One region of the Aminobacter sp. DSM 101952 genome, then DNA from elsewhere that is predicted to be linked to it. Evidence: riboswitches for the same ligand, from Rfam matches in the RefSeq annotation. Region 1 holds a riboswitch; the other holds the start of a gene.
What was found. A riboswitch is a leader RNA that binds a small molecule or an ion and turns the genes downstream of it on or off. The one in region 1 is predicted to bind cobalamin.
Positions count from the first base shown of each region.

Region 1 (5,048 bases):
CGGCGCTCGTCAGCGCATTGAACTGCCATGCCTTCGACTGGGCGAGCGGTAGGGCCACCAGCAAGGCCATTCCGGCGACGGCAACAGCATCCCAGCCGATGCCGTTGAGGCTGCCGAACGTCCAATGCACGACACGGGCCAATTGTTCCTGGGTGGCGACGAACTGCACGGCGGCCGTCATCGCGCTGAACAAATACATCAGGGCGATGCCGGTCAGCACCATGGTCTGCGCACCCATCCCGCGCAGCCAAGCCATGGAAAACACCAGCACGGCGCAGCCCAGCGCAAAGAGAAACGCCGTCAACGGCACGAAATACAGCCCGGCGGCACTGAAGCCGACGCCGAACATGATGGCGATCGAAGCGCCGAAGGCAGCGGCCGAGGACACGCCGATGGTGTAGGGGCTGACCAGCGGGTTACGCGTGATCGCCTGCATCAGCACGCCGGCAAAAGCCAGAGAACCGCCGGCCACGATCGCCATCACCACGCGCGGCAAGCGAAGGTGCAGGAGGACTCGCGCCTGCTGCGGGTCGACGTCGGCTACGATGTAGCCGAAGGAAACCTTTTCCACCACGATCGCCAGCAGCGCCGTCAGACCCGTCTCGGCAATGCCGACGATGGCGACGGATCCTGCCACGACCACAAGCGCCAGCAGTGAACCCAGAATGATCGCCAGCCGCCAGTAGCCAGACTGCCGGTAGCGGTTGGCGATGCCGCTAGAATGGCCGCGCGCCAGACCGGCAGTCGTTGCGATGTCCATGGTCGAAGCCTCCGGATTGGGGGAGGCACGCCGCGGCCTTGCCGGCGGCGGCGTGCCGGTTCGTCAGTTGGAGGCGCTACCCTGGTAGGTCATGCCGCCCTGGAACGGCAGGCCTTGGTAGATCTCGATCCATTCCTTCATCGCCGCCTCGGGATCGATGTCGGCGAAGCGGTCGGGATAGAGCCACTTGGCGACCTGCAGCGCGCCCGTCACCTTGGACGAGCCGCCTGCCAGATAGTAGTTGATCAAGCGCACATTGCCCCCCGCACCGACCGGCGCGCCCGAAATTTCCTCGCGTGCGACGATCGCCTTCCAGCTGTCGGCGAACTTCGCTTCCGGGATCGTCTGGTAGGAGCCGGGCTGCAGCTTGATCACCAGATCCGGCTTACGCGCGATGATCTCCTCGGGATCGACGGTGAAGCTGTTCTCGTTGCCGCGCGAGGAGGGCTGCTTCTTGATGTCGATGTCGCCGAAGACGTTGATGCCGCCGCCGGCCTCGATCATGTCGTGCCAGCCCGAACCCGGCGTAACCGTCACCAGGTCGCGCACCTCTTCGAGGTACACCTTCTTGCGCTCGACGTCCTTCAGGCGCTCGGCCAGCAGGTCCATGTAGCGGGTGTAATAGGCGTTGAGCGCATCGGCCTTTTCCGTGCTGTCGAACAGCTTGCCGAACAGCGTCACGTTCTCGACGTGCTGAAGCGTGTCCCAGGCGGTGACGACCAGAACCGGAATGCCGAAGGCTTCGAGCTGTCGCGCCGCCTCCTCGTAGACGCCATTGCGCGGGATGATCACCACGTCGGGCTTGAGCGCCACGATCGCTTCGTAGTTGGGCTGGGTCTGGCCCTGGCCGACGATGTCGCTGTCCTTGAACTGCGGCCAGTAGGTCGGGTCCCGCATCGTGCTCGCATCGACGCCGACGACCTTGTCTATGGCCCCGATGGCACGGGCGAACTCAACCGCATAGCGGTTGAAGATCACCGCCCGCTTGATCGGCAGTTCCAGCTCGACCTTGCGGCCGGCATCGTCGGTGAAGGTTTCGGCGGCCGCCGGTGCCAAGCCGATGGCCGAAGCCAGGGCAAGTCCGAGCCACAGGGCTAGCTGAGTGATTTTCATGATGTCTCCATGCGCAAATGCGGTGCGGGGCGTGCCGAGGCCTGCACATGTCCGGGCAGGCCTCGGTCAGACGACACAGGCAAACAGGCGCAGCACGCCGGACGACGCCAAAGGCGCCCGCCGAAGCTCTTCGAACATGGGGAAACCGATCTTCCCGACATCGCCGCGCCAACCTCTGCCTGCCGGGGACGAGGTGCGGAAATGCGGGCCCGACGAAAGCCGCAACAGGGCCTTCGAAATGGAACCGTCACTCCTGTGGCACACCCCGACCACGGAATCTCACTCTGTCAGGCAGGTCTCCTGGCTCACGGATCGCAGCCCATGCCGCCCGTCTTCCCGGCAATATTGCCAGTGACATTTGGGCGAACGGCTCACCGCTTACAGTTGCGGGTCAGCTCCGGTTTCACACCGGATTCCCTCTTAGCTTCCACCTCGTCGGCGGAAGACCATGACGCGCGCACCCTATTCGTGGGCATGTCAAAGTCAAGGGTGATTTACAGGACTAGCAATGGAGTGAAAGTCGTTCATCTGCCGGCCAAGAAGACGGGTGGATTTTCTCTTGAGTTCTCCTCAAGGCATGCAACCCAATGCCAGAACGACTTGTCCGCCAGCGCCCGCGACACTGCAGATGTATCGAACATCTAGTTCCGCTCGACCGGTTTCGAGCGCATGCGCGACACGGTCTCGCGTTCGGCCCGCTTGCAGCGCATCGGCGGAAGGCCGCGGTCCATCAGGGCCATGTCCTCCAGCACCATGTCGCCCATGCGCTTGAAGGCAATGTCGAGCGCGCCGGCCCGGTGGGCCGAGCGCAGGAAGCCGGGCAGTCTGCGCACCGGATGATCCAGCGCCAGCGGCTCTTCCGGGAACACGTCGCTGGCAGCCACGATGTGGCCGCTGCGCACGGCGTCGATCAAGTCGGGGAAATCGACGACGCCGGCGCGGCTGAGCAGGATCAGGGCCGCGCCTTGGCGCATGCGGGCGAAGGAGCCCGCGTCGAGAAAACCCTGGTTTTCGCTGGTCACCGAGGCCACCACGAAGACGACGTCGCTACCCGAAAGCACCTCATCGAGCGTCGCTGGTTCGACACCGCTCTCCCGGAGCACCGATGGCGGCAGCCACGGGTCGAAGGCTTTGGCGCGGGCGCGGAAGCCTGCAAGCAGCCGGTTCAGCGCCTTGCCGAGATCGCCGAAGCCGATGAAGCCGATGTCGGCGCCGGACAGCAGCCGCGCCGATCCATTGCCCTCGGCGCCCCAGAGCTCGCGCCCCTCGCGGAACGCGAGGTCCGCGTCGGTGATGCCGCGGGCAAGGTCGAGCGCCAGGGCGAGCCCGATCTCGGCCACCGGCTCGGCGAACACCTGGCTGGTCGTCACCACATGAACGCCGCGCCCGAAAAGATGCTCGTAGGGCATGTTGTCGAGCAGGTTGCCCTCGACATTGAAGATGCAGCGCAGCGAGACCATCGCCTCCAGCGTCTGGAGCGACAAGGCCGGCTGGCCGATGAGGTAGCGCACGCGCCCGAGAATGTCGGGGGCAAGCGCGGCAATCTCCTCGGGCTCGACCTCGATCACCTCGTTCTCGGCTCGCAGCCTGGCCAAGGCCCCGGGCGCAAGGATCAGTTCCAGCGTGCGCGGCCTGGGAGCGCTGAGCACGAGCGGCCTGGATCGATCCGACATGCTTTTCTCCGCTGCCTAGCCGTGGTCGAGGCCCAGCGCCTCGATCAGGTGCTCGCCGGTGATCACCCGCTCGACCTCCTCGATGGTCGACCGCTTGGGATCGATGTTGTCGGCCACCACCTGCCCGCCGCGCATCACGACGATCCGGTCCACCACCTGGAAGACATGGTGGATATTGTGGGCGATGAAGATGCAGGAATGGCCGCTGTCGCGCACCTCGCGCACGAAGCGCAACACCCCTTGCGTCTCGGCGACGCCGAGATTGTTGGTCGGCTCGTCGAGGATAATCAGGTTGCTGTCGAAATGCATGGCGCGCGCGATCGCCACCGCCTGGCGTTCGCCGCCCGACAGCGCCCCGATCGGTGTGGTCGGCGGTATGTTCTTGGTGATGCCGACGCGCTTGAGCAGCGTGCCAGCCACTTCGTTCATCATCTCGTGGTCGAGCCGGTTGAACAGCGCCGGCCCCTTGACCGGTTCGCGGCCGAGAAACAGGTTGCGCGCGATCGACAGCTGCGGCACCAGCGCCGAATCCTGGTAGATGGTCTCGATGCCGTTTTCGATGGCGTCGGTGGTGCTTCTCATCTGCACCTCCTTGCCCTTGACGAAAATCTCGCCGCTGGTCATCGGCACTGCCCCCGACAGCACCTTGATCAGCGTCGACTTGCCAGCCCCGTTGTCGCCGAGCAGGCCCACCACCTCATGCGTGTTGACCGTCAGCGACACGTCGCGAAGCGCATGGATGCGGCCGTAGAACTTGTTGATGTTCTGCATCCGGACGAGTTCTTGGGTCATCGCTCAGGTCCCCGCATTGTGACGGCGTTCGAGCCAGGAATGCAGCGCCATCATGCCGAGGATGATCGCGCCGATGAAGATGTTGTAGGCAAGGCCGGGCACGCCGACCATGACGATGCCATTGCGCATGATGCGAAGGATGAAGATGCCGAGCACCGTGCCGATGATCGTGCCGCGTCCGCCCGTCAGCACCGTGCCGCCGATGACCACCATGGCGATGATCTCGAGCTCGTAGCCGGTGCCGCTGTTGGGGTTGGCGGCCGAGGTGCGGATCGAGCTGATGATGCCGGCAAATGCCGCCATCGCCGACGACAGCATGAACAGCGCCACCTTGGTGCGCCGGACGTTGACGCCGCGCGCCCGCGCCGCGTTGGGGTTGCCGCCCGAGGCCTGGATCCAGTTGCCGGCCTTGGTCTGGGTCAGCAGATAATGCGCAAGAAAGGCAAACAGGGCAAACCACAGCAGGGACATGTAGACGCGGAAGCCGCCGACGTAGAAGTCGCCGACCAGAAGCTGCGCCAGCCATTGATCCTCGGCGTTCCAGGTCCGCTGCGGAAATCCGTCGGTGATGTAGAGCGCCGAGCCGCGCGCGATCAAAAGCATGCCGAGCGTCACCAGGAACGACGGGATGGCGAGCCGGGTGACGAACCAGCCGTTGACGAAGCCGATCAACATGGCAAGACCGATGGCGATCAGGAAGGCCAGCGGCA
Region 1 covers NZ_LMCL01000032.1:308,998-314,045, forward strand. The annotation lists gene ASC75_RS21470 (iron ABC transporter permease) at 1-760, opposite strand, end outside; gene ASC75_RS21475 (ABC transporter substrate-binding protein) at 824-1,873, opposite strand; cobalamin riboswitch at 2,146-2,339, opposite strand; gene ASC75_RS21480 (hydroxyacid dehydrogenase) at 2,515-3,546, opposite strand; gene ASC75_RS21485 (ATP-binding cassette domain-containing protein) at 3,562-4,338, opposite strand; gene ASC75_RS21490 (ABC transporter permease) at 4,342-5,048, opposite strand, start outside.

Region 2 (5,048 bases), on a different contig from region 1:
CGGCAGGCGCAGGAACGCGAGGCCGACGACGCTGGCAAAGGCGATCTGGTGCAGGATGCCGAAGAAGATGAAAGTGTTGGGCATGGCGAACCATGTTGCCACCGAAATTGCCGTGGCGGCGGTAACCACCATCGCCAGCCGCTTGCGGAAACCGCGCCAACGGATGCCTTTTGCGTGGGCAAGGACGAGGCTTACGCCGACAAGAAACAGGAAGCTCGACGCAATCGAGCGGGCGAACAGCTTCCAGCCGCCGAAGGCGGTCATGCCAGGGTCGGCATAGCCGAAGAACTCGAGATCCCAGGCGAAATGGTAGACGGCCATGGCGACGAGGGCCACGCCACGGGCAATGTCGATCACCTTAACGCGCGGTGTCCGGGCTTGAAGTTGGTCGGTGGTCGGTTGCATCGTCATGGCCATTCGCTTGGGCTTCGGGTGTTTCGCCGCCCATGCAGCACTATCATGGTTGAACCGCGGCAAGAGAGGGACTAGCCAACGTCATGCACAGGGTTCGGGGATGCCTGCAATGAACGGTCGTGTGATGTCGCTGACCGAGGAACTGGTGGCACTTTGCCATCGTGAGGTGGCTGATGCCGGCCCCGATCCTGATGCGCAGCACCTCGACGATGCCGATTACGAACGCATGATCGACAAGACGCTTGCCGCCTATCCCGGCAATGGGCCGCTGTGGCTGTTTGCCTATGGCTCGCTGATCTGGAAGCCCGAGGTCGAACACACCGACGAAAGGGTGGCGCTGGCGCGCGGTTGGCACCGTTCGTTCTGCATCAACATGACCCGCTGGCGCGCCACAAAGACTGAGCCCGGGCTGATGATGGGCATGGATCGCGGCGGCCAATGCAAGGGCGTGGCGCTCAGGCTGACGGACGGCGACCGGCGCGAGCAACTGGACAAGCTGTTTCGCCGCGAGATGACGCTGAAGCCCTCGACCTACAAGCCGCGCTGGCTGAACCTCGCCACCGATGAGGGGCCGTTGACCGCACTCGCTTTCGTCATCAACCGTCAAGGCCATGCCTATGCCGGGGCGCTTGGCGAGGACGAGGTCGTAAAGCGTCTGGCCACGACCTGCGGCCACTGGGGCTCGGCCGCCGACTATCTCTACAATGTGGTCAAGAACCTGGAGCAGCGTTCCATCCACGACCGGCATCTGTGGCGGCTGCAGCACCTGGTGGCCGAACGAATCACCGCGCGCGGCTGATCGCAAGAACGCCGCATTCGAGCGCCGCGGCGTCGGAATTTGGTTTGCCGCCCAAGCCATTTGTTTCTATAGTTGCGGCGTCGTCGGTTCCGTTACGGAATCAAGAGGGAATGCGGTAAGGTCCATTAGAGGGTCCGAAGCCGTGGCTGCCCCCGCAACTGTATGCGGCTAGTCCTCCCCAAATGCCACTGAAGCTTGCTTCGGGAAGGCGGGGAAGGGTGCCAATCCGCAAGCCAGGAGACCTGCCGGCGACAGGCACTTATCTCTGTGCCCTCGGGTGGAGGGCGAAAGGACTTATGATGAACACTGTTTCTGCTCTCGGCACCGACGTCTCCTCGCAGTCGCGTATCATGCAGCTGGCTCTTGCCGCGCTGCTCGGCCTTTTCGTTGTTGGCTTCCTCGGGTTCTCGCACATGGAAGTGGTGCACAATGCTGCCCACGACTATCGCCACTCGATGGCTTTCCCCTGCCACTAACGAAAGCAAGCCAACCATGTCCGTCTTTCGCAACGTCGTGTTCATCGCGGCGATCAGTGGCCTATTGGCCGGCGTGATCCTTGCTGCGCTCCAGACCTATTCAACCGATCCGCTGATCTTCAAGGCGGAGACCTATGAAAACGCCGGCGGCCACGACCACGGCGCGGCACCCGTGGCCGGTACCGAAGCGACCGCGCCTGCTGCCGACGCACAGGCTGTGGCGCCGGCCGAGGAAGAAGCGTGGGCGCCTGCCGACGGCTTCGAGCGTTTCGCTTACTCGGCGCTCGCCAACATCGTCAGTGGCATCGCTTTCGGACTGATCCTGGTCGCCGTCTCCGAGTTTGCCGGCGGCATCGCCAACTGGCGCCAGGGCGTGTTCTGGGGTTTTGCCGGCTTTGCCGTCTTCACATTGGCGCCTGGTCTCGGCCTGCCGCCGGAACTGCCGGCCATGCCTGCCGCCGATCTCGTCTCGCGCCAGATATGGTGGACGCTGACTGTCGTGGCCACCGCTGCTGGCCTCGCGCTGATTGCCTTCAAGCAGTCGTTGCCGCTGGCTGTCCTCGGCGTTGCGCTGATCGTCGCGCCGCACATCGTCGGGGCGCCGCAGCCGGAAAGCCATGAGTCACCGATCCCGGCCGACCTGCACCACAGCTTTGTCGTCGCTGTCACCATCTCCAACCTGGTGTTCTGGGTCGTGCTGGGCGCGGTGGCAGGCTACGTGCGCAATCGCTTCATGAGCGAACCCGCACAGTCGCTGAACGGTCGCCTTGCCTGAGACGCTGACCTTCCTGCTCGGCGGTGCGCGCTCCGGCAAGAGCGCGCATGCCGAGCGGCTCATCACGCAAATTCCTGCTCCGTGGACCTACATCGCCACGGCGCAGGCCTATGACGACGAGATGCGCGAGCGCATCTCGATCCATCGTGATCGCCGCGGCGAAGGCTGGCAAACGCTCGACGCACCGCTGGATATCGCGGGCGCGCTTGGCAGCGTGCCCGAGGGCGCGCCGGTGCTGGTCGACTGCCTGACGCTCTGGCTCACCAATCACATGCTGGCCGATCACGATGTCGAGGCCGAATGCGCCGCCCTCGCGGACGTGCTGTCGCGCCCGCGAGGGCCGTGGTTCGTGGTCTCCAACGAGGTCGGGCTCGGAATCGTGCCCGACAATGCACTGGCCCGTCGCTTCCGTGACGATGCTGGCCGCCTCAACCAGAAGGTGGCGGCCGTGGCCGACGCGGTGCTGTACATGGTCGCCGGTCTGCCGATGAAGGTGAAATGATGAAGACGATCGACGAACAGGAAGCTGAGCGCCACCGCGCCAAGATGGCCAAGCGGAAGGCGGTGCAGGATGCCGAGGTGGCGGGAAAGACCATCGTCGAGAAGGGACTGCTGATCGTCAACACCGGTCCCGGTAAAGGCAAGTCGACGGCGGCCTTCGGGCTGGCGCTGCGCATGCTCGGCTATGGCCATCGCGTCGGCGTCGTGCAGTTCATCAAGGGTGCCTGGCATTCCGGCGAGCAGGACGCGTTTGCCGCCTTCGGCGACCGCGTCGTGTGGCACACGATGGGCGAGGGCTTCACCTGGGAGACGCAGGACAAGATGCGCGACATTGCTGCTGCAGAGGCTGCCTGGGCGAAAGCGCAGGAGCTTTTGGCAGACCCGAGCATCTCACTCGTCGTGCTCGATGAACTCAACATTGCGCTGCGCTATGACTATCTCGATCTCGATGCTGTCGTCTCGACGCTCAAGGGCCGGCGCGAGGGCCTGCATGTCGTGGTCACTGGCCGCAACGCCAAGCCGGCACTGGTCGAGGCTGCCGATCTCGTCACCGAAATGGGCGCTACCAAGCATCACTTCGCTGCCGGCGTGAAGGCGCAGAAGGGGATCGAGTTCTAGCTTTCGGTGCGTCAGAGCCAGATGGCGAGGCCGACAAGGCCGATGGCGACGACAAGGATGGCGTCGGCCGTCCAGTAGAGGCGCAGTGCCGAGCGGATGTCCTGGGCATTGGCCTCGCGGCGGCCGCCCGATCCCATGAAGGCGTCCTCGACCATCACGCCGCCATAGGCGCGCGGGCCGGCAAGGGCGAGGCCAAGCGCGCCGGCCATTGCGGCCTCGGGCCAGCCGGCATTGGGCGAACGGTGCTTGTTCGCGTCGCGCCAGACGGCTTCCCATGCCGTCTTCGGGTCGGCACCGGGTATGAGGAAGGCGGCCAGCACGATGGCGAGCGCGGTCAGGCGTGAGGCCGGCAGATTGACGAGGTCGTCGAAACGGGCCGCCGCCCAGCCGAAGGCCTCGTGCCGCTTGGTGCGGTGGCCGATCATCGAGTCGGCGGTGTTGGCGGCCTTGTAGGCAGCGCCGCCGGCGAAACCGCCGATGGCGAGCCAGAAGGCAGGGGCGGTGATGCCGTCGGAGAAGTTTTCGGCCAGGCTCTCGATGGCCGCGCGGCTGACGCCGGCTTCGTCCAGGCGCTCGGGGTCGCGGCCGACGATCTGGGAGACGGCCTTGCGGCCGGCAACGATGCCGCCGCTGTCGAGCGCGTCGGCGACCGCCTTGACGTGGCTGCCGAGGCTGCGTTGGGCGACGAGGCTGGAGGCGGCGATGGCGGTGAGAAGGATGCCTAGAGGCAACAGGCCGAACAGGCGTTCGATGGCGAAGGCGATCGTGGCGGGCACAAAGACGATGACGACGAGCGCGGCCACGCCCCAGAAGCGGCGCTGAGCGTCGGTATCGGTGGCTCGGTTGAGGCTGGTGTCGAGAAAGGATATCAGATTGCCGATCCAGATCACCGGATGGCCGATCTTGCGAACCAGCCGGTCCGGGTAGCCGAGACCGAGTTCAACCAGAAGCGACAGGAAGGCGAGCGGAAAAGACATGACGCTTCTTGCAGGACGTAGGACAGGGACCGTGGACCACGGTGGCAGCCTGGAACGGGCGAGGGCGCTGTTTCCGGGAGCGCCCGAGCCGTTCGTCGACCTGTCGACCGGGATTAATCCGAACTCCTATCCGCTTTTCGAGCTGCCTGCCACAGCCTTGTCGCGTCTGCCCGAACCGGGCCGCGCGCGCGACCTCGCAGCCGTTGCCGCCACCGCCTATGGCGCGCCCTCGGCGGCCAATTTGGTGCCTGCGCCGGGCACCCAGATCCTCCTGCCGCGCATCGCCTCGCTGGTACGGCCGGGCCGCGCCTTCGTGCTCGGGCCCACCTATCAGGAACATGCCCGCGCCGCGGCGATTGCAGGCCATCAGGTGGCCGAGACAAGGGAGTTCGCCCAGCTTTTCGAGGCGGAACTCGCCGTCGTGGTCAATCCGAACAATCCCGACGGCCGCGTCGTCCAGCGCAAGGACCTGCTCGAACTCGCAGCCA
Region 2 covers NZ_LMCL01000001.1:166,711-171,758, reverse strand. The annotation lists gene ASC75_RS00840 (DUF1624 domain-containing protein) at 1-411, opposite strand, end outside; gene ASC75_RS00835 (gamma-glutamylcyclotransferase) at 524-1,213, shown strand; cobalamin riboswitch at 1,281-1,478, shown strand; gene ASC75_RS00830 (CbtB-domain containing protein) at 1,513-1,689, shown strand; gene ASC75_RS00825 (CbtA family protein) at 1,706-2,464, shown strand; gene cobU (bifunctional adenosylcobinamide kinase/adenosylcobinamide-phosphate guanylyltransferase) at 2,457-2,966, shown strand; gene cobO (cob(I)yrinic acid a,c-diamide adenosyltransferase) at 2,966-3,583, shown strand; gene cbiB (adenosylcobinamide-phosphate synthase CbiB) at 3,595-4,560, opposite strand; gene cobD (threonine-phosphate decarboxylase CobD) at 4,559-5,048, shown strand, end outside.
Region 2: linked by a shared signal. The riboswitch ahead of ASC75_RS00830 (CbtB-domain containing protein) and the one ahead of ASC75_RS21475 (ABC transporter substrate-binding protein) in region 1 are both predicted to bind cobalamin.